DNA from 4 places in the Actinoallomurus oryzae genome. Region 1 is predicted to be linked to each of the others. Evidence: riboswitches for the same ligand, from Rfam matches in the RefSeq annotation. Region 1 holds a riboswitch; each other region holds the start of a gene.
What was found. A riboswitch is a leader RNA that binds a small molecule or an ion and turns the genes downstream of it on or off. The one in region 1 is predicted to bind cobalamin.
Positions count from the first base shown of each region.

Region 2: linked by a shared signal. The riboswitch ahead of ABEA10_RS35485 (magnesium chelatase subunit D family protein) and the one ahead of nicT (Nickel transporter NicT) in region 1 are both predicted to bind cobalamin.
Region 3: linked by a shared signal. The riboswitch ahead of cobN (cobaltochelatase subunit CobN) and the one ahead of nicT (Nickel transporter NicT) in region 1 are both predicted to bind cobalamin.
Region 4: linked by a shared signal. The riboswitch ahead of metE (5-methyltetrahydropteroyltriglutamate--homocysteine S-methyltransferase) and the one ahead of nicT (Nickel transporter NicT) in region 1 are both predicted to bind cobalamin.

Region 1 is NZ_BAABHF010000016.1:184,465-189,688, reverse strand. Features, by position in the region: gene ABEA10_RS11555 (SCO4651 family lipoprotein) at 1-807, shown strand, start outside; gene nicT (Nickel transporter NicT) at 1,099-2,187, opposite strand; cobalamin riboswitch at 2,214-2,381, opposite strand; gene ABEA10_RS11545 (FAD-dependent monooxygenase) at 2,452-3,954, opposite strand; gene ABEA10_RS11540 (MerR family transcriptional regulator) at 4,026-4,553, shown strand; gene ABEA10_RS11535 (superoxide dismutase) at 4,598-5,200, shown strand.
Region 2 is NZ_BAABHF010000045.1:72,491-77,714, forward strand. Features, by position in the region: gene ABEA10_RS35475 (cobyrinic acid a,c-diamide synthase CobB) at 1-908, opposite strand, end outside; gene cobO (cob(I)yrinic acid a,c-diamide adenosyltransferase) at 905-1,507, opposite strand; gene ABEA10_RS35485 (magnesium chelatase subunit D family protein) at 1,507-3,585, opposite strand; cobalamin riboswitch at 3,643-3,764, opposite strand; gene ABEA10_RS35490 (LLM class F420-dependent oxidoreductase) at 3,874-4,899, shown strand; gene ABEA10_RS35495 (GNAT family N-acetyltransferase) at 4,911-5,224, opposite strand, start outside.
Region 3 is NZ_BAABHF010000045.1:119,035-124,258, reverse strand. Features, by position in the region: gene ABEA10_RS35705 (WD40 repeat domain-containing serine/threonine protein kinase) at 1-345, opposite strand, end outside; gene ABEA10_RS35700 (Gfo/Idh/MocA family oxidoreductase) at 405-1,412, opposite strand; gene ABEA10_RS35695 (AMP-binding protein) at 1,514-2,323, shown strand; gene ABEA10_RS35690 (VOC family protein) at 2,326-2,715, opposite strand; gene ABEA10_RS35685 (helix-turn-helix domain-containing protein) at 2,720-3,568, opposite strand; cobalamin riboswitch at 3,657-3,789, shown strand; gene cobN (cobaltochelatase subunit CobN) at 3,850-5,224, shown strand, end outside.
Region 4 is NZ_BAABHF010000016.1:290,848-296,071, forward strand. Features, by position in the region: gene ABEA10_RS12010 (ArsR/SmtB family transcription factor) at 1-140, shown strand, start outside; gene ABEA10_RS12015 (GNAT family N-acetyltransferase) at 137-1,408, shown strand; gene ABEA10_RS12020 (hypothetical protein) at 1,450-1,734, opposite strand; cobalamin riboswitch at 1,831-2,051, shown strand; gene metE (5-methyltetrahydropteroyltriglutamate--homocysteine S-methyltransferase) at 2,179-4,476, shown strand; gene ABEA10_RS12030 (MmcQ/YjbR family DNA-binding protein) at 4,621-5,016, shown strand; gene ABEA10_RS12035 (MFS transporter) at 5,105-5,224, opposite strand, start outside.

The DNA.
Region 1 (5,224 bases):
CTCGCGCTGGTCGTATCGCTGATGGGATGCTCGGCGAGCGGAAGCGGGAAGAAGACCAGCCGCGTCGAGGGTTCGCCCGTGACGGCGGCTGAGGCGCTGGACCAGGCGGCGAAACGGCTCCGCTCCGTGCAGACCTACCAGGCCTCGGTCTCCGTCTCCACCGTCGTGGGCAGCACCAGGAAACACCTGTTCGGCGAGATCACGAGCCGGTCGAAGGACCAGGCCCTGAAGTACGCCGTCCCCTTCTTTGACGAGGAGGGGAACGCCACCTCGGACTCGACCCAGCTCCTGCTCGGGGACAAGTTGTACATCAAGAACCGGAAGTTGCTCGAGGTCATCCACAAATCCTGGATCGGCATCCCGCTCAGCGGGCTGAAGCCGACCGACACCTACGTCGTGGCCCTGCTGGCCCAGATCCACCAGCCGGACCCGCTGCTGCACGCCAGGATGTTCACCGCGTCCAAGGACGTGCACCTGGTCGGCCGGGAGACGACGGGCGGGACCGCCACCACCCGCTACCAGGGAACGTTCGCCCTCAGCGAGGCGCTGGCCAAGCTGGACCCCACCGAACGTACCGAGGCACAGGCGGTCTACGGACCGTTCGGCACCACCCCGTACTTCGAAGTCTGGATCGACGACCACCAACTGGTCCGCAAGGTCAACATGGTCGGCAAACGCGGGGCGAAGCACCGGATCAACGCGACCATGAACTACTCCACCTTCGACACCCCGGTCTCGATCACCACGCCGCCCTCGAACGACCTGAAGAACCTCCCCGGCCCTGCCACGAAGAACATCCCGATCTGACGCTCAGCCCGAGCGGCGCCCGCGGGAAGGATGACCCGTGGGGCCGCCCCGGCCGGCCGATCAGCCTCTACCGCCTCGCCGAACGCCTCCACCAGATCGGCATCCAGCCCGGCCCCACCCGTTCCACCGCCTCTTCCAACTCGCCACCGAGGTCCCCGCCGCCATCCTCGCCCGCATGCTCGGCATCCACATCAAATTCGCAGTCCAACGGCAACGCGCATCCTCCGGCGACTGGATGACCTACGCCGCCGATGTCAGCCGCCGTATCCCGGAAAACCGATGAACGACGCGTCAGCCCTCGTCGGGTCGTGAGGTCCACCGGTTCTCGACCTTGGCCAGCCGCCAGTAGGCGATCGCGGCGGCCCAGACGGCGACGAACAGGCCGACGATGATGAAGCCGACGTTGTCCAGGTTCAGCCCGGCGACCCAGTTGGTCACCGGGCTGTCCAGGCCTGCGTCGTCGTGGAGCAGGCCGACGATTTCGATGGTGCCGATGACGAACGCGACGGCGACCGACAGGCCGGTGATGGTGAGGTTGTAGTAGACCTTGCGGACCGGGTTGGCGAAGGCCCAGTGGTAGGCGAAGTTCATGAAGGTGCCGTCGAGAGTGTCGAACAGGCTCATTCCGGCGGCGAAGAGCACGGGCAGGATGAGGATGGCGTACCAGGGCAGGCCGCCGGCGGCGCCGCTGCCGGCCAGGACGAGCACGGTGATCTCGGTGGCGGTGTCGAAGCCGAGGCCGAACAGCAGGCCGATCGGATACATCTGGGCGGGGTGGCCGATGGCGCGCAGGAGGCGGCCGAGGAAGCGGTTGAACAAACCGCGCTGGTCCAGCCGTGCCTCCAGCGCCTGCTCGTCGAACTCGCCACGGCGCATCGTGCGCCAGACCGCCAGGATGCCGATCAGGGCGAGCAGGTTGAGGAAGGCGATCAGATAGAGGAAGCCGCCGGAGATGCTCGTACCGATCAGCCCGAGTGTCTGATGGGTCTCAGAGTCCTGGTTCATGAGAGTGCCGGCGATGTGCGTGCCCAGGGTGATGAGCGCGGCCATCGCGATGACGATGCTCGAGTGTCCGAGCGCGAACCAGAACCCGACCGACACAGGGCGCTTGCCGTCGGCCATCAGTTTGCGGGTGGTGTTGTCGATCGCGGCGATGTGATCCGCGTCGAAGGCATGGCGCATGCCCAGGGTGTATGCGGTGACGCCCAGACCGACGCCGAAGACCTTGGTGCCGATCGTGTAATGCTGGGGCGCGACCAGCAGAATCAGCACGCCCCAGGCGACGACGTGCAGCGCGGCGATGACGCCGAGCAGCCCGGCGAGACGGAGCCAGTCCCGTCTGCTCAACGCGGAAAGGACCGTGGACAGACGGGAGGTCATGGTTCGCCTTCCAGCACCTCGTGGACGACTGCGTCGGTGCCGTGGCCGGTCTCCTGGCTGACGGGTCTCGCACCGCCCGCCTTCCCAGGCCCAACGGGCCCAGTGGCATGCGTGGACAGTGCACCCGATCACAGTGGCGAGGGCCGCGCCGGTCCTTCACCGGCTTCCCGAACACCACGGCGCTCACAACGTACGACGGAAGCACGAAGCCTGCAAGGCTGGTTGATCATGCACCCGCCGCGCAGAGTCGTCAGGGCGTGTCGGTCACTGGTGCCTCAGTCCCAGGTCATGGAGAGCGTCGAGGAGCGACTTTCGTGAGGTGCCGTGCCAGGCCACGAAGCCGTCGGGCCTGACGAGGGCGGTGTCGTCCATCGTGGGAAGCACGTGGACGGGCAGGTCGACGCCGGCTGAACCGGTCACCGTTCGCCATCGCCGGCGATCGGCTGGGGTGAAGAGGGTCCAGTGCGAGCCGATCAGGTCGAGCGTGGAGACCTGGCCGGCGGGGCTTGTCCAGCGGTGCGGGAAGCGGTGGCCGGGCCGGACGATGTCGTCCAGGACATTGATGGTGCCGTCGTGTGGGGGATAGCCGTAGAACATCATGCCTCGCAGGTAGTCGACGGCGGCTTTGTCGTACAGAGTGTCCGGGTCGCCTTCCAGCGACTGGTAGCCCTGATGCATTCGGCGGGAGAGAGACAGGGAGGCCCGGGCGGCGGCCTGGCGTTCGGGTTCGTAGGTGCGCAGGAGCGCCGGGGTGAACGGCCCGTGCAGGACCGCGGCGAGCTTCCAGGCGAGGTTGTGCCCGTCCTGGATTCCGGTGTTCATGCCGAGTCCGCCTGCCGAGCTTTGTACATGGGCGGCGTCACCGGCCAGGAAGACGCGGTCTTGCCGGAAGGAGGAGGCCATGCCGATGGCGGCCTCCCACGCGTTGACGGTGTGCAGTTCGATGGGGATCGTTCCGTCCCCGATCGCGGCTGACAGCAGTTCAAGCGTCTTTGCCTCGGTCAGGTCGGCGAGACCGTCCGGCTTGCCCGGATAGTCCATGATGTGCGAGGACCACTGGTCCAGGCCGTTCTTCGACATCAACGTGGCGTAGACCGCGTCGTTGCGCACGAAGCACATGTGCGTCCCCCAATCCCGCAGGACGGGCCCGAGATCGGCGCGGAAGAACGCGGTGTTCAGATGGGAGATGACGCTGCGGTCGGGCATGGTGATCCCCAGCCTGGCGCGCACGTCGCTGCCGGCCCCGTCGGCGCCGATGAGGTAAGCGGCCCTGACCTGTCGTTCCTGGCCCGTGGCGACATCGACGACCCGTGCACGTACGTGATCGGTATGGGCGGCGAGGTCGACCAGCCGTACGCCGAACCGGACCTCGCCGCCGTGGCGCCGGAGTTCCGCCAGCGCCAGGCGCTGAACCTGGTCGTGGGTCAGGACGAGGCGTGGGTTCACCGGGCTGCAGGTCTTGAGCCGCTCGGCGTACGGCGCAGGCAGCCGTCCTTCGTGGAGGGTGACGCCGAGCCCACGGTCCTTGAACACCGTCCGCAGGGGAGGGCCGCCCTCCCAGCCGACCTGCTCCAGCACCGGTCCCAGGCCGACGGAGCGGAAGACCTCCAGGGTGCGAAGGCTCGTGCTCGCACGCGGCACCGTGGATATCGCGTCTCGCTTCTCGATGACCAGTGGCCGGACGCCCCAGTGGGCGAGGAACATCCCCGTCGTCAGGCCGACCGGCCCGCCGCCCACCACCAGCACCGGCACTTCCTCGATATTCATCGCCTACCTCCATCACGTCTCTCGGGGCGATGGGCGACAACGCTGCACGCTCAAGTCGGCTTGAGTGCAAGATGACGGGGGTGGAAGACGAGCGCTACTCGATCAGCCAGGTCGCCCGATGCTTCGATGTGCCGGTATCGACGCTGCGGTACTACGACGACCTCGGCCTACTCCCCGCGGCCGAGCGCCGGGGGAACGTGCGCCACTACGGTCAGGCGGAGTTGCGCCGCCTCGCGCTCATCCAGCGACTGCACCACCGCGGTCTGGTCAGCCTGACCGGCACCGCCGCGCTGATCGCCGAGACCCCGGACTCGGGCGAGCCCTCGGGGCGAGAGGTATTGATCGCCTCAATCGAGACGATCACGAAGCGGATCCACGACCTGCAGGCCGCCCAGCAACTCCTGGAACACCTGCTCACCTGCCCGAAAGCGGATCCGGTACGCGAATGCACCCACCTGCGCGCCGAACTCGGCCAGGCCGTCAACGCCGCACTCGGCACCCGCGGAGCGGCTGGCTTAAACCTGGCGGGACGGTCACCACCGGTGCCGTCCACGGGCCGCGTGACATGGGGGCTCGCACACGCGTGCAGTGGCGAGTAATTGCAAGCTTGATGTAGCTGCAACCTATTTGCAATAGTGCTCCCATGGCTACCTACTCACTGCCGGATCTGCCCTACGACTACGCGGCGCTGGAGCCCGCGATCACCGGGGAGATCCTGGAGCTGCACCACTCCAAGCACCACGCCGCGTACGTCAAGGGCGCCAACGACACCTTGGAGCGGCTGGAGGAGGCCCGGGAGTCCGAGCGGTTCGGGGGTCTGGTCGGGCTGGAGAAGACGTTCGCGTTCAACCTGTCCGGGCACGTGCTGCACACGATCTTCTGGGACAACCTGTCCCCGGACGGCGGGGACCGGCCCGACGGTGAGCTGGCCGCGGCGATCGATGAGCACTTCGGATCCTTCGACGCGTTCGCCAAGCAGCTGTCGACCGCGACCTCCGGCGTTCAAGGGTCGGGCTGGGGGGTGCTGGCCTGGGAGCCGCTGGGCCGGCGGCTGGTGGTCGAGCAGGTCTATGACCACCACGGCAACGTCGGGATGAACACCACGCCGCTGCTGGTCTTCGACGCCTGGGAACACGCCTACTACCTGCAGTACCGCAACGTACGCCCCGACTACGTCCAGAAGCTGTGGTCGCTGGTCGACTGGAGCGACGTCACGGCGCGCTTCGAGGCGGCCCGCGCCAAATGAGACCGCGGCGCCCGCCGAACCGGT
Region 2 (5,224 bases), on a different contig from region 1:
GTCTCGGGAAATCCGCCGCCGATCACCACTCCGCCGGTCTCCGGCGGCAGGGCGGTGTCGCGCAGGGGGTCGAACCGCACGACCTCGGCGCCCGCGGCGGCGAGCAGCTCCTCGTTCTCGGCGTAGCCGAACGTGAACGCCGGGCCACCCGCGACCGCGATCCGCGCCCGCCCGGCCGGCGCGGCGACGGCCGGGTTCCAGGGCTCGGCGGCCGACGGCCCGGCGGTGTTCGCGAGCGCGACCAGGGCGCGCAGGTCGCAGCCCTCGGCGACGAGCGCACCCAGGCGCTCGACGGTGGCGAGGGCCTCGGGACGGCGTTCGGCGGCCGGGATCAGGCCGAGATGACGTGACGGCGTGGCCGCGTCGTCGCGGCGGCGCAGCACGCCCAGGACGGGCAGGCCGGTCTCCTCCACCGCCGCGCGGCAGATCTCCTCGTGCCGGTCCGAGCCGACCCGGTTGAGGATCACGCCGCCGATCCGCACGCCGGGGTCGTAGGTCACGAAGCCGTGCACGAGGGCCGCGACCGACCGGCCGGCGGAGGCGGCGTCCACGACCAGCACCACCGGGGCGCCGAGCAGCTTGGCGACGTGGGCGGTCGAGGCGAACTCCCCCGCACCTGCCGCGCCGTCGTACAGGCCCATCACGCCCTCGACGACGGCGATGTCCGCGTCGCGCGCGCCGTGCAGGAACAGCGGCTCGACGAGGTCCTCGGCGGTCAGCCACGGGTCGAGGTTGCGGCCCGGCCGCCCGGCGGCGAGCGCGTGGTACCCCGGATCGATGTAGTCCGGCCCCACCTTGTGCGGCGAGACGTCGAGGCCCTGCGCGGCCAGCGCGGCGATCAGCCCGGTGGCGACGGTCGTCTTGCCGCTCCCGGACGTGGGGGCGGCGACCACGAGCCGCGGGATCACCACTCGATGCCCTTCTGGCCCTTCTGCCCGGCGTCCATGGGGTGCTTGACCTTGCCCATCTCGGTGACCAGGTCGGCGATCTCCAGGAGCCGGGGGTCGGCGTCGCGGCCGGTGACGATGACGTGCTGGTGGCCGGGGCGCGCCGCCAGCGTGGCGACCACGTCGTCCACGTCCACCCAGCCCCACTTCATCGGGTAGGTGAACTCGTCCAGGACGTAGAGCTTGTAGGTCTCGGCGGCGAGGTCGCGCTTGATCTGCTCCCAGCCCTCGCGGGCGTCCGCGGCGTGGTCGTCCTCCGTGCCGGGCCGCTGGATCCACGACCAGCCCTCGCCCATCTTGTGCCAGGCGACCGTCCCGCCCTCGCCGGACGCGCCGAGCACGCGCAGCGCGCGCTCCTCGCCGATGCGCCACTTGGCGGACTTGACGAACTGGAACACCCCGATCGGCCAGCCCTGGTTCCAGCCGCGCAGCGCCAGCCCGAAGGCGGCGGTCGACTTGCCCTTGCCCTGGCCGGTATGGACGATCACGAGCGGGCGGTTGCGCCGCTGCCGCGTGGTCAGCCCGTCGTCCGGCACGCTCTCCGGCTTGCCTTGTGGCATCAGGCGACCCTCCGATCGCGTACGACGCCGGCCAGGCCGTCGGCGGGCAGGTCCTCCAGGCGGACGAGTTCGGCGCCGAGGCGTTCGGCGAGGCGGGCCGCGAGGCCGAGGCGCACCGGGCCGCTCTCGCAGTCGACCACCACCGAGGCGGCATCCCGCAGCAGGGCGGCGGCGCGCAGCGCGTCGTCGACCGAGCCGTGCGTCGCGCGGCCGTCGGTGACGATGACGACGAGCGGGCGCCGTGCCGGGTCGCGCAGGTGCTCGGCGCGCAGCACGCCGGCGGCCCGCAGCAGCCCGGCGGCGAGCGGCGTACGGCCTCCCGTCGGCAGGTCCTCCAAGCGGCGCGCGCCGGCCTCGACCGAGGAGGTCGGCGGCAGCGCCGTCTCGGCGTCGCGACCCCGGAAGGTGACCAGGCCGACCTTGTCGCGCCGCTGGTAGGCATCGAGGAGCAGGCTGAGCACGGCGCCCTTGACCGCGCGCATGCGCCGCCGGGCCGCCATCGAGCCGCTGGCGTCGACGACGAACAGCACGAGGTTGCCCTCACGGCCCTCGCGGACCGGTTCGCGGATGTCGTCGGCGCGAATCACCAGGCCCGGTCCGCTGCGTCCGCGCGACCGCTGATGGGGCGCGGCGGCGAAGAGGGTGCCGGCGAGGTGCACGGTGCGAAAGCCCGGCCGGGCGCCGGTCGTACGGCCGTACGGGGTGCGCGAGCGGGAGCGGCGGCCGGGCGCGCCCTCGCCGATGCCCGGCACGACGAACAGCCGCGGCCGGTAGGCGGCGTCGGCCGGGGAGGTCTTCAGCCGGTCGGCGCCGGACGCCGCGTTGCCCGACAGCGCCTGGCCGATGTCGACCAGGGCCCCCTCGGCCGGCAGGTCCACCGCGTCGGGCAGGGGCGTGCCGGAACCCGGGCCGTCGGGATCGGTGTCCGGGTCGGGTTCGGGCTCGGGCTCGGGGTCCTCGGTGGTGATCTCCGAGCCGTCCTCCTCGGCCGGCGGCCGAGGCTCGGGGACCGGCGGCGAGGGAGGCTTCGGCCGGCTGGAGCCGGGCCGTGGGTCCTCCTCGGTGTCGTAGTCGCCGGTGCGGTCCAGCACGTCGTCGAGCCGGTCCTCGTCCAGGCCGGGCGCGTCGAAGGGGTCACGGCGCCGCCGGTGCGGCAGCGCGAGGCGCGCGGCGAGGCGTACGTCGGCGGGCGTGACGGCGCCGCGGTCGTGCCAGGCGGCCAGCGCGATCGCGGCGCGGGCCATCACCAGGTCGGCCCGGAGCCCGTCGACCTCGAACTCCGCGCAGACCGCGGTGATCTGCCGCAGCGCGCCGTCGGACAGCACGACCTCGGGGAGACGGTCGCGGGCGGCCCGGATGTGCCAGGCCAGCTCGGCGTCGGCGCGCGCCCAGTCGGCCGTGAACCCGGCCGGGTCGGCCTCGTAGGCGAGGCGCCGGCGTACGACCTCGGCGCGCTCGTCGGGGTCACGCGTGGCGGCGACCTCGGCGGTCAGCCCGAACCGGTCGAGCAGCTGCGGGCGCAGCTCGCCCTCCTCGGGGTTCATGGTGCCGACGAGCAGGAACCGGGAGGCGTGCCGCACCGAGACGCCCTCGCGCTCGACGTAGGACTGCCCCATCGCCGCGGCGTCCAGCAGCAGGTCCACCAGGTGGTCGTGGAGGAGGTTCACCTCGTCGACGTAGAGCACGCCCCGGTGCGCGGCGGCGAGCAGGCCGGGCTGGTAGGCGCGCACCCCCTCGGTGAGCGCCCGCTCGATGTCCAGCGAGCCGACGAGGCGGTCCTCCGACGCGCCGACCGGGAGCTCGACGAGCCGGGCGGGGCGCTCCTGCCGTTCCGCGTCGTCGTGCGGGCCGTCGGGGCACTCGGGGTCGGGCGCGTCCGGGTCGCAGGAGAACCGGCAGCCCGCCACGGCGGAGATGGCCGGCAGCAGCCCGGCGAGCGCACGGACGATGGTCGACTTCGCGGTGCCCTTCTCGCCGCGTACGAGGACGCCGCCGACCGACGGCGACACCGCGTTGATCAGCAGGGCGAGCTTGAGGTCCTCGAGCCCCGCCACGGCGGAGAACGGGTAGGTGTTCACCCGGTGTTCGTCCTTCCTCGGGTTGCGCGCCCGTAGGTGGCCTGCAGGTGGCGGCCGGAGTCTCCTGGCTCCCGGATCGTCACCCGCCCTCGGCCTTCCGGCTTACGCCGTGGCCGTCGGTGAGGGCGAACTCCCCGGTCACAGTTGCGCGACAGCCCCGGAGTCTCACCGGGTTCCTCCGCGTACCGCCGACGCACAGCATCGCACACAGCCGATCCGTCCTCGACAGGTGTGTGCCGGTCTGTTCCTGTTTGAATGGAACACGTTCTACTTCTTCCGGAGGTGCGCATGAGGCTCGGCATCAACCTCGGCTACTGGCAGCGGGACCCCGTGGACGACACCGAAACCGTGCTCGCCGCCGAGCGCCTGGGCTATGACCAGGTCTTCACCGCGGAGGCGTACGGATCGGACGCCTTCACCACGCTGACCTGGTACGGCGCGCGCACCTCGCGGATCGGCCTGGGCACGGCGGTGACGCAGATGTCGGCACGCACCCCGGCCGCCACCGCCATGCACGCGCTGACCCTCGACGCGCTGTCCGGCGGACGGCTCACGCTCGGGCTCGGCGCGTCCGGGCCGCAGGTGGTGGAGGGCTGGTACGGCGTGCCGTTCGCCCGTCCGCTCGCTCGCACCCGCGAGTACGTCCAGATCCTGCGCGACGTGTGGCGACGCGCCGACCCGGTGACCAGTCCCGGCCCGCACTACCCGCTGCCGCTGCGGTCGTACGGGGTGGGCGACGGGGTGACGGGCCTGGGCAAACCGCTGAAGTCGATCGCGCACCCGGTCCGCCCGGACATCCCGGTCTACCTCGGCGCGGAGGGCCCGAAGAACGTCGCGCTATCGACCGAGATCGCCCAGGGCTGGCTGCCGCTGTTCGTCGACCCGGAGCGCATCGAACCGGTCTTCGGCGCGTCACTGCGCGACCGCCCGGACGGCTTCGAGATCGCCGCGACCGTCACCACGATCGTCACCGACGACCTGACGGCCGCGCTGGAGGTGGCCAAGATCCCGCTGGCGTTCTACATCGGCGGCATGGGCGCCCGCGACCGCAACTTCCACCTGGACCTGATCGGCCGGCTGGGGTACGCCGAGGAGGCCGCGCGGGTGCAGGACCTGTTCCTCGCGGGCCGCCGGGACGAGGCGGTCAAGGCCGTCCCGGACGCCCTGGCCGACGCCATCTCCCTGCTCGGCCCCCTGGGCCGCATCCGCGAACGGCTGGAGCTGTGGCTGGACTCCCCCGTGACCACCCTGCTGATCGCCGGCGTGAAGGACGAACCGACCCTCAAGGCGATCCGCGCCATGGTACCCGCGTAAGCGCCGGCGCCCTATCCAGAACGAGCGGGCCGTTCTCCCGGCTTGTCAGCACCCCGACCTTCGTCACCCACCGTTGTGGGACGTAGCGTCGAGTAGAGGATCTGGTCGTGCCAGTGTCCGGCGCGCCACTGGGCCTGGCGGAGGACGCCCTCGCGTTCGAAGCCCGCCTTCTCCAGGGCCCGCTGCTCGGCGAGGTTGCCGCTGTCGGTGAAGGCCTGGATCCGCTGGGCACGCGTGTGGTCGAACAGGTAGGCCACCAGGAGCCGTTGCGCCTCCGTGCCGATCCCCCGGCCCTGACGGCTCGGCCGCAGCCCGATCGCGACGG
Region 3 (5,224 bases), on a different contig from region 1:
GCGCCGGTACGGCAGGCGTACCTCTTCTTTGAGGATGTCGGCGAGTGAACGGCCGGGGAGGAGCTCCATGACGATGATCGGGACGCCGTCGTCGTCGATGACGTCGAAAATCGTGATGATCCCGGGATGGCTGAGCCGGGCGGTGGCACGCGCCTCCTGCAGTGCGAGCGTGCTGAGCTCGGCACGTTCGTCATCGTCGAGGCCGGGCGGCAGAGTGACCTCTTTGATGGCGACCTCGCGGTCGAGCATCTCGTCATGACCGCGCCAGACCGTGCCCATGCCGCCCTGCCCGATCACCTCGATCAGGCGGTAGCGCCCGTTGATCAGCTGACGCCCTTCATCCATGACCCCACCCATGATCGGCTTCGACGGGAGAGAGACACCGGGGGTTCCCGGTCACCGCCCTAGCGAGTGCGGCCCAGCGCCGTCTCGATGACCTCCAGGCCGGCGACGGCGTCGTCCAGCGTGACCGGAGGGGGTGCCTCGCCGCGGATCGCGGCGGCGACCGCCGGATAGAAGTCCTGGTAGCGGCCGTGCTCGGTGGGGTGCGGCTGGGTCCGGCCCGGGGTGCCGAGCAGGCCGTACGCCTCCGGCGGTGTCACGCCGAACCCGGGGTCGTCCGGTGTCCGGCCGTCGCGGAGCTGGGCCTCCTGGCCGTCCAGCCCGTACGAGGTGTACGCCGCCTTGTCGCCGAGCACGCGGAAGCGCGGGCCCAGGTCGGCGCAGATGGCGCTCATCCACAGGTGTGACCGGACGCCGTTCGCGTGGGTCAGGGCCACGAACGCGTCGTCGGCGGCCTCCGCGCCCGGGCGGCGGACGTCGATCTCCGCGTGGACCGAAGACGGCGGGCCGAACAGGGTGATCGCCTGGTCGATGAGGTGTGACCCCAGGTCGTACAGGACGCCGCCGGCGGCGGCCGGGTCGGCGGTCTCCTTCCAGCCCGGCTTGATCTGCGGGCGCCAGCGGGTGAACCGCGACTCGAACCGCAGCACCCGGCCCAGCGCGCCCGACGAGCACAGCCGGGCGACCGTGCGGAAGTCGCCGTCCCAGCGCCGGTTGTGGAAGGGGACCACGAGCGGGCCCCCGGCGAGCGACCGCGCCTCGGCCGCGGTCGGGGCGACCGGCTTGTCGACCACGACCGGCAGGCCGGCGTCGAGCGCCGCGCGAGCGAGGGAGACGTGCGAGCGGTTCGGCGTGGTGACCACCACCAGGTCGTATCCGCCCGCCCAGATTGGGTCCGTACGGTCCAGGATCTCCGTGTCCGGGTACCGGCTGCGGACGCTCGCCCGCCGGTCGGGGTCGGCCGTCACGACGGCGGCCAGTTCGAGTTCCGGCGCGGCGGAGATGAGCGGAGCGTGGAAGACGGCACCTCCGGTGCCATAACCGATCAACGCGACCCGAAGGGTGTCCACAGATGGCCTCCTCAGAATCTATTTGATCACGCTCCGGGTCTGTCCCGGCACGGCCGCCCGGCCTAGTGTCGCTGGGGGGCCCACGATGGGGAGGAGCGCGCATGCCCGGACCATCCCCGGATGCGAATCTGGCGGAGGTGCTCAGGCAGTGGACGCACGCGTTCGGCTGGTCTGAACGGGCCGCGTTCCTGTGCGGTGACGACGTCTACACCCACGGCGAGGTGCACCGGGGCGCGGCCCGCGTCGCGTCACTGCTGCGCGCGTACGGTGTCGCGCCGGGCGACCGTGTGGCGATCGCGCTGCCCGGCTCGATGGAGCTCGTCTGGTCCTTCCTCGGCGTCGTACGCATCGGCGCGGTCGCGGTGCTGGCCGATCCGGACGCCTCGGCGCTGCCCCCGGCGGCCTTCGCGGTCTGCATGCCCGGACGCCATCCTCATACGATCACGCCGGTCGAGCTGATCAGCGCGCTGCCCGCCGCGGCCTCCGCCGACCCGCACCCGGTGATCCCCGACGCGCCGGCGTACGGCCAGCACGCCGCGACGTACGCCCACCGCGACCCCGAAGAGTCCTACCTGGCGATGGAGCCGTTCGGGCTGCGCGAGAACGACGTGCTGTTCTCGGTGTCGAAGACCTACGACCCGGTCGGCCTGCGCAACACGATCTTCCTTCCGCTGTTCACCGGCTCGTGCGCGATCCTCGACTCACGGCAGCGCTCGATCCCCCTGGTCGCCGAGGGGGTGCGGCGGCACCGTGCCAGCGTGTTGCTGTCGACGTCGGCGTTCCTGGGCCGCCTCGCGGCGGAGCGGCCGCAGGGCGACTTCGCGCCGCTGCGGCTCGCGGTCTCCCAGGGGACGGCGCCACCACCGAGCCGCGTCGAGCAGTGGCTCGGCTGCCCGGTGGTGACGCCGTAGGGTCAGCTCCCCGACCCCGCGTAGGTGCCGAAGCTCCAGAAGACGCCCTCGGGGTCGCGCACGGTGAAACCGCGCCCGTACGACTCGTCGAGCGGCTCCCGTACGACCGTGGCACCGGCCGCGCACGCCCGCTTGAACAGGCCGTCCACGTCATCGGTCACGACGTAGACCGATCCGGTGCCGGCCGGCAGACCGGCGATGGAGCTGTCCTCGCGGGAGGAGCTGCCGAGCATGACGCCGCCGCCGAGCGGCCAGCGGAGTTCGGCGTGGTCGACGCGGTCGCCGTTCTCATAGACGGCGACGCGTTCGAAGCCGAAGGCGTCGACCAGGAACCGGATGGCGGCGTGGGCGTCGGAGTAGCGGAACGACGGCCAGATCATGGTTTCGCTCATGGCCCTATCGTCCGCCGGGGTCCTCGCCTCCGTCTTGGATGAATGGGAGGTCCTCGCCGGTCAGCCACGCCGAGGGCGGGCAGCCGCAGAGCTCGTTCCACTCGCGCGCCAGGTGCGCCTGGTCATAGAAGCCGCACACGGCCGCGACCTCGGCGAGCGCCGGCCGGTCCGGCCGCGACAGCAGCCGCTTGGACCGCTGGAACCGTACGACGCGTGCCGTCTCCTTCGGCGTCAGGCCGTACTCGGCGGTGAACCGCGCGGCCAGGTGCCGCCGGCTCCAGCCGACCTCGGCGGCGATGTCCGCGACGCGCGCCCGGCCGCCGCTCCGTGTGATCAGCCGCCAGGCGTGGCGCAGCTCGTCCGGAGGCGCGCCCGGCCGGTCGGCGTCGTGGGACAGCACGTCGTCCAGGACGGCGAACCGTGCGGGCCACGACGGCGCCTCGGCCAGGCGTTCGACCAGCGGGCCCGTCCGCGTCCGCAGCAGCCCGTCGAGCGGGACGACCGCCGACGCCAGCTCGCCGGCCGGCATCCCCAGCAGCGCCCTGGCCCCCTGAGGGGTGAGGTCGAGCTGGACGCCGTACTGGTCGCCGTCGTGCTCGATCAGCACCGGGCGCGTGTGCATCCCCCCGGCGAGCGCCGCGAAATCCGCCGCGTCCGAATGACGGCCGGGCTGCGTCGTACGGGTCGGCTTGCCGAGGCTGAGCACCACGGTGACGTACTGCGAGGGCAACCCCCGGTGTGTGCCCGCCGGCAGACCCTCGTAGCGATAGCCGGAGTAGCGGGCGACCAGCGGCGCGACGCGCGCCGGCGGTGTCACGTCGGCACGCTCCGCGGTGAGAGCCGAGCTGCTCATGTCCACCACCGTAACCGCGACGAACGGCACGTAGCGCCCCTGCCGCGGCGAATCTCCCTCTCGTAGACTGGCCGCGCGACGGCGAGGGAGGGAACCCGGTGGGAGTCCGGGACTGTCCCGCAACTGTGATCGGTGAGTGCACCCGCGCGTACGGTAGCCCGGCTTCACGGCGACCTGCTGGAAGGCCGCGGGTGTGCGGTGACCCGAGAGTCAGGAGACTTCCCGCCGTCGGCGATCGGCACCCGAGCCGGGGCGAGGACCCCCGAGGGAAGGACCCACACGTGCGTGTCTTGCTGCTGTCCACCGCCGACACCGAGTTGCTGTCGGCCCGCTCCGCCGGGTACCTCACCGGCAACCCCACCCGGCTCGCCCTCGCCGACCTCGACGCCCTCTGCGCGGACGCCGACGCCGTCGTCGTCCGGCTCCTGGGTGGCCTGAAGACCTGGCGCGAGGGCGTGGAGGACCTGCGGCGGCGCGGCCTGCCGCTGGTCGCGCTGGGCGGCGAGGCCACGCCCGACGCCGAGTTGATGGCGCTGTCCACCGTTCCCGCCGGCGTCGCGGCCGAGGCCCTCGACTACCTGCGTGAGGGCGGCGTCGGCAACCTGCGCGAACTGCGCCGCTTCCTCGCCGGGATGCTGTCGCCGGGCGACGAGGAGCCCTGGGCGCCGCCGCAGCGGATGCCCGAGTACGGCGTGCACGGCGAGCACGAGACGCGGGCGGACCGGCCCACGGTGGGGATCGTCTTCTACCGGGCGCACGAGCTGTCCGGCAACACGGCGTTCGTCGACACGCTCTGCGAGCGGATCGAGGGGGCGGGCGGCAACGCCCTGCCGGTGTTCTGCGGCTCGCTCCGCTCCGCCGACGAGGGCCTGCTCGAGCTGCTCGGCCGTGCCGACGCGATCGTGGTCACCGTGCTCGCGGCCGGGGCCTCCGCCGAAGATGGGTGGGATGCCGGAGCGCTGGCGGGCCTGGACGTCCCGGTCATCCAGGGGATGTGCCTGACGACCTCGCGGGAGGTGTGGGAGGCCTCCGACGCGGCATTGTCGCCGATGGACGCGGCCATGCAGGTGGCCATCCCCGAGTTCGACGGACGGCTGATCTCGGTGCCGTTCTCCTTCAAGGAGGAGGGGCCCGACGGCATCCCGGTGTACGTCGCCGACCCCGAGCGCGCCGGCCGCGTCGCCGGCATCGCCGTGCGCCACGCACGGCTGCGGCACACGCCACCCGCCGAACGGAAACTCGCGATCGTGCTCTCGTCGTACCCGACCAAGCACGCGCGTGTCGGCAACGCGGTCGGCCTGGACACCCCGGTCTCGGCGGTACGCCTGCTGACCGCGCTCAAGGAGGCCGGCTACCAGGTCGGCGACCACCCCGCCGACGGCGACGAGCTGATCCACTCGCTCATCGCGGCGGGCGGCCACGACGTGGAGTGGCTGACCGAGGAACAGCTCCGCGCCGCGTCCGCCCGGGTGCCGCTGGAGGACTACGAACGCTGGTTCGCCTCGCTCCCGGACTCGCTGCGCGAGGCCGTACGGGAGCACTGGGGCGAGCCGCCGGGCGAGCTCTACACCGTGCCGGGAGGTCGGTCGGGGCAGGTTGGTCGGGAAGAAGCAGGTGACGAGATCGTGCTCGCGTCACTGCGGTTCGGGAACGTGC
Region 4 (5,224 bases), 110 kb from region 1:
AGCAACGAGGGACCGCCCGGTACTACCGGATCAACGAGACCTGCGTGCGCTGCTTCCCGACCGCCGCCGACGTGGTCATGGGCCGCCCCGTCCCCACCCAGCCCGACGCCGCCGCTTGTGAGACAGGGGGAACCCGATGACCGAGCACCTCTCCGGCCGCAGCCTCGAGGATGCACGTGAGGCGATCGTGGATCGCTACTCCGGGCTGGCCCGCCAGGCCCTGGCCGGGCAGGCCCCCGCCGACTCGTGCACGACGAGCGAGCGCGAAGAGGAAGGCTGTTTCGGCGCTGCCCGCTATGGCGCCGATGAGGCGGTTCCGGAGGCGGCGCTGCGGGCCAGTCTGGGCTGCGGCGACCCCACCGCCGTCGCCGGCATCGCCTCCGGCGAGACCATCCTCGACCTCGGCTCGGGCGGCGGGCTCGACGTCATCCTGTCGGCCCGGCGCACCGGCACGGCGGGCAAGGCTTACGGCCTGGACGCCAGCCCCGACATGCTCACACTCGCGGCCGCCAACGCGGCCGAGGCCGGGATCGGCAACGTCGAGTTCCTCCGTGGCCACATCGAGGACATCCCCCTGCCGGACGCGCACGTCGACGTGGTCATCTCCAACTGTGTCATCAACCTGTCCACCGACAAACCCCGCGTGCTCGCCGAGGCCTTCCGCGTCCTGCGCCCCGGCGGCCGCCTCGGCGTCACCGACGTCATCGCCGCCCACGACCTCGACCCGGCCGAACGCACCACGGCCGAACAGGCCGTCGGCTGCGCCGCCGGAACCCTCACCCTCAGCGAGTACCGCCACCGGCTGCTCGCCGCCGGGTTCACCACCGCGACCATTACGCCCACCCACCAGGTCGCCCCTGGTCTGCACTCAGCGATCGTTCAAGCGGGTAAGCCCGCGGCCCCGGACGGCATCGTGATCCGGCCCATGCGGCCCGGCGACGCCGAAGACGTCCTGGCGATCTACCAGGCCGGGCTCGACGGCGGCAACGCCAGCTTCGAGACCACGACCCCCACCTGGGAAGCATTCGACGCCGCCAAGCTGCCGCTGCACCGCCACGTGGCCACCGACACCGGCACCGGCCAGGTCCTCGGCTGGATCGCCGCCACGGCGGTCTCCGACCGCTGTGTCTACGCCGGCGTCGTCGAACACTCCGTGTACGTCCACCCCGGGCACCACCGCCGCGGCATCGCCGCCGCCCTTCTCCGAGCTCTGATCGACTCCACCCAGACCGCCGGGATCTGGACCATCCAATCGGGCATCTTCCCCGACAACACCGCCAGCCTCCGCCTCCACGCCGGCGCCGGATTCCGCACCGTCGGAACCCGCCGACGCATCGGCCGCCACCACGGACGATGGCGCGACGTAGTCCTCATCGAACGTCGCAGCCCCACTGTGGAGCCGGGCTGAGAGGCGACGAGGGTCTCTCCGCCTCACGGCGCTCGGCGCTTCTAGCGGAGGGCCGCGATGAGGACGTCGCTCGGTGAGCACCAGATCTCGCGGGTCTCGGTGAATCGTTGTTCGCGCAGAGTGTCGAGGTGCCACTCGCCGCTGCCGGACGATCCACCGTCCCAGCGGTCATCGAACCGGCGCACGACCTGCCCGCCGACGGCTCTGGAACGCCTCAGGCCGATGCCCGACAGCCAGGCCCGCGCCATGCCGCCCCTGCGCGGCGTGCCCGAATCCGTCCCCCCGGCCGAGCACGAGCTCAGCAGAACGGCCGCTCCGGCCTGCACGAACTGTCTGTGAGCGCGGCACCGACCCGGCGGTCGCCGGTCGCGCCGGTAAGAGTGGGGCATCCCCCGTGCCGGTCGCGTCCGGGTCCCATCCCGTAGGCTGTGTCGCGCAGCTGGTTCGCCCTGCCCGCCAGGCAGACGCGTCGTAAGAGGGAACCCGGTGTGAGTCCGGGACTGCCCCGCAGCGGTGAGCGGAAACGACCGCCGTCACCACGCACTGGGCCCGACGTACGGGTCCGGGAAGCGACGGCCAGTAGGTGCCTGCCCCGGCAGGCGTGTCCGCGAGTCCGAAGACCTGCCACTGCCCGTACGCGCGACCCGCGCGTACGGAGAGCTCGGTGACCTCGAGGGCGGGTCGGCGGACATTCCAGGTAGCTCCTGGTGTGCTCCTTCGCGTCCTCGGCCCCGGACTCATCCGCAGAGGTGCTCGCGAAGGAGAGTGCTGTGACGACAACGTCCGCCACCGTGTACGGCTACCCCCGGCAAGGTCCTGACCGGGAGCTGAAGCGCGCCATCGAGGGCTACTGGAAGGGCCGCCTCGGCGCCGAGGCCCTCCACACCACCGCGGCCGACCTGCGCCGCGCCACGTGGCAGCGGCTCGCCGCCGCCGGCATCGACGAGGTCCCCACCGGCGACTTCTCCTACTACGACCACATGCTCGACACCAGCGTCATGGTCGGCGCCATCCCCGAACGCCACCGCGCCGCGGTCGGGGCCGACGCCCTGGACGGCTACTTCGCGATGGCCCGCGGCACCCAGGAGGCGGCGCCGCTGGAGATGACCAAGTGGTTCGACACCAACTACCACTACCTCGTCCCCGAGCTCGGCCCCGAAACGGTCTTCCGCGCGAACTCGGCCAAGCAGGTCGCCGAGCTGACCGAGGCCCGCGCGCTCGGCCTCGCCGTACGGCCGGTGCTGGTCGGACCGGTCACGTACCTGCTGCTGGCCAAGCCCGCCCCCGGGGTCGCCGCCGACTTCGAGCCGCTGACGCTGCTGGACCGGCTGCTGCCCGTCTACGCCGAGGTGCTGGCCGACCTGCGCGCCGCCGGCGCCACGTGGGTGCAGCTCGACGAACCCGCGCTCGTGCAGGACCGTACGCCCGCGGAGCTGGAGGCCGTCGCGCGCGCGTACCGCGAGCTGGGCGAGCGGTCCGACCGGCCCGAACTGCTGGTCGCCTCCTACTTCGGCCGGCTCGGCGAAGCGCTGCCCGTCCTGGCCGAGGCACCGGTCGAGGGGCTCGCGCTCGACCTCACCGGGCCCGCCGCCGCCAACCTCGACGGAATCGCCGCCGCGGGCGGCCTGCTCGGCAAGCGCCTCGTCGCCGGCGTCGTCGACGGCCGCAATATCTGGATCAACGACCTGGCCAAGTCCCTGTCCGTCCTCGGTACGCTCCTCGGCCTGGCCGACCGGGTCGACGTCGCGGCGTCCTGCTCGCTGCTGCACGTTCCGCTCGACGTGAGCCTGGAGCACGGCATCGACCCACGGATCCGCGACTGGCTCGCCTTCGCCCGTCAGAAGACCGCCGAGATCGCCACACTCGCCCGCGGGCTGTCGCATGGCACGGAGGCCATCGCCGGCGAACTCGCCGCCAACCGCACCCGCCTGGCCGCCCGTGCCTCCTCACCGCTCACCCGCGACCCGGCCGTACGCGCCCGAGCCGCCGCCGTCACCGGCGACGACACGCGCCGCGCCCGGCCGTACGGCGAACGCGGTGCCGCCCAGCGCGCCCGGCTCGGCCTGCCACCACTGCCCACGACCACCATCGGGTCCTTCCCCCAGACCGACGAGCTGCGCCGCGCCCGCGCCGACCTGCGCGCCGGCCGCATCGACACCGCCACGTACGAGGAGCGCATCGAGGCCGAGATCGTCGAGGTCATCTCCTTCCAGGAGAAGGCGGGCCTCGACGTGCTGGTCCACGGCGAGCCCGAACGGAGCGACATGGTCCAGTACTTCGCCGAACGGCTCACCGGCTACGTCGCCACCCAGCACGGGTGGGTCCAGTCCTACGGCACCCGCTACGTACGCCCGCCGATCCTCGCGGGGGACATCGCACGCCCCGCCCCGATGACCGTCCGCTGGACCCGGTACGCCCAGTCGCTCACCGAACGCCCGGTCAAGGGCATGCTCACCGGCCCCGTCACCATGCTCGCCTGGTCGTTCGTACGCGACGACCAGCCGCTCGCCGACACCGCCCGCCAGGTCGCGCTCGCCCTCCGCGACGAGGTCGCCGACCTGGAGGCCGCGGGCAGCGCGATCATCCAGGTCGACGAACCCGCGCTGCGCGAGACCCTCCCGCTGCGCACCGCCGACCACGCCGCCTACCTCTCCTGGGCCACCGAGGCCTTCCGCCTCACCACCGGCGGTGTCCGCACCGACACCCAGATCCACACGCACATGTGCTACGCCGAGTTCGGCGACATCCTGCCCGCCATCGACGCCCTCGACGCCGACGTCATCAGCCTGGAGGCCGCCCGCTCCCACATGCGAATCGCCGCCGAACTCGCCGCCGCCGGCTACCCCCGCGAAGTCGGCCCCGGCGTGTACGACATCCACTCCCCCCGCGTCCCGGACGTCGAGGAGATGACGGCCCTGATCCGCGCCGCGCTACGGGCCGTTCCCGCCGAACGGCTGTGGATCAATCCCGACTGCGGCCTGAAGACCCGCGGGTGGCCCGAAGTACGCGCGTCCCTGGAGAACCTGGCCACCGCGGCCCGTGAGCTCCGCCGTTCCCAGAACTCCTGAACGAGCGGGGGCGGACACCCGGTGTCCGCCCCCGCTCACTCGATGCCGACGGCCGGCGGCCGGCGAGGGTGCCCCTCGCCCGCGATGCGGTCGCCGGCGCGTAGCCTCGGCACATGCGGATCGTGCGCTCTGGGAGGGATCTCGGTGGCTGACGCCGACGATGTGCGCCGGCTGGCGCTGGCTCTGCCTCACGTGGTGGAGATTGACAGTGACGGCTTTGACTTCCGGGTTGCCGACAAGGGGTTCGTCTGGTCCTACCCCGAGCGCACGCCGGGGAGGCCGCGCCTGATCCGAACCGATATCGCGGTGCTGTACGTCGGGGACGAGGCCGAGAAGCAGGCTCTCCTGCTGGGCGAGCCCGACCTCTTCTTCACCACGCCGAGCTACGACGGCCTGCCCCTGGTGATGCTGCGCCTGGCCGAGGTGAAGGTCGAACGTCTGGAAGAGCTCGTGACCGACGCGTGGCGTATGCGTGCGCCGGACGCGCTCGTCAGCGACCTCGATGAGGCCGGCGAATCGTCCGGCACTGATCCGTGCTGAACGAGCGCGCCCGGGTCGGTGAAGATGAATCCAGCCAGTGGCCGCCCTGCCGCTTTACGTCTCACAAGTGTTGGCCCCGGCGACCAGATCAGTCATGAAGCGACTCCTCGGTGACCAGGGGCCGACGCGCCGCACCGCCGAGCATTCCCGCCGCGGCCAGTAGTGCGGCGACGAGCGCGGAGACCCCGCAAACGACGTAGCCGATCGC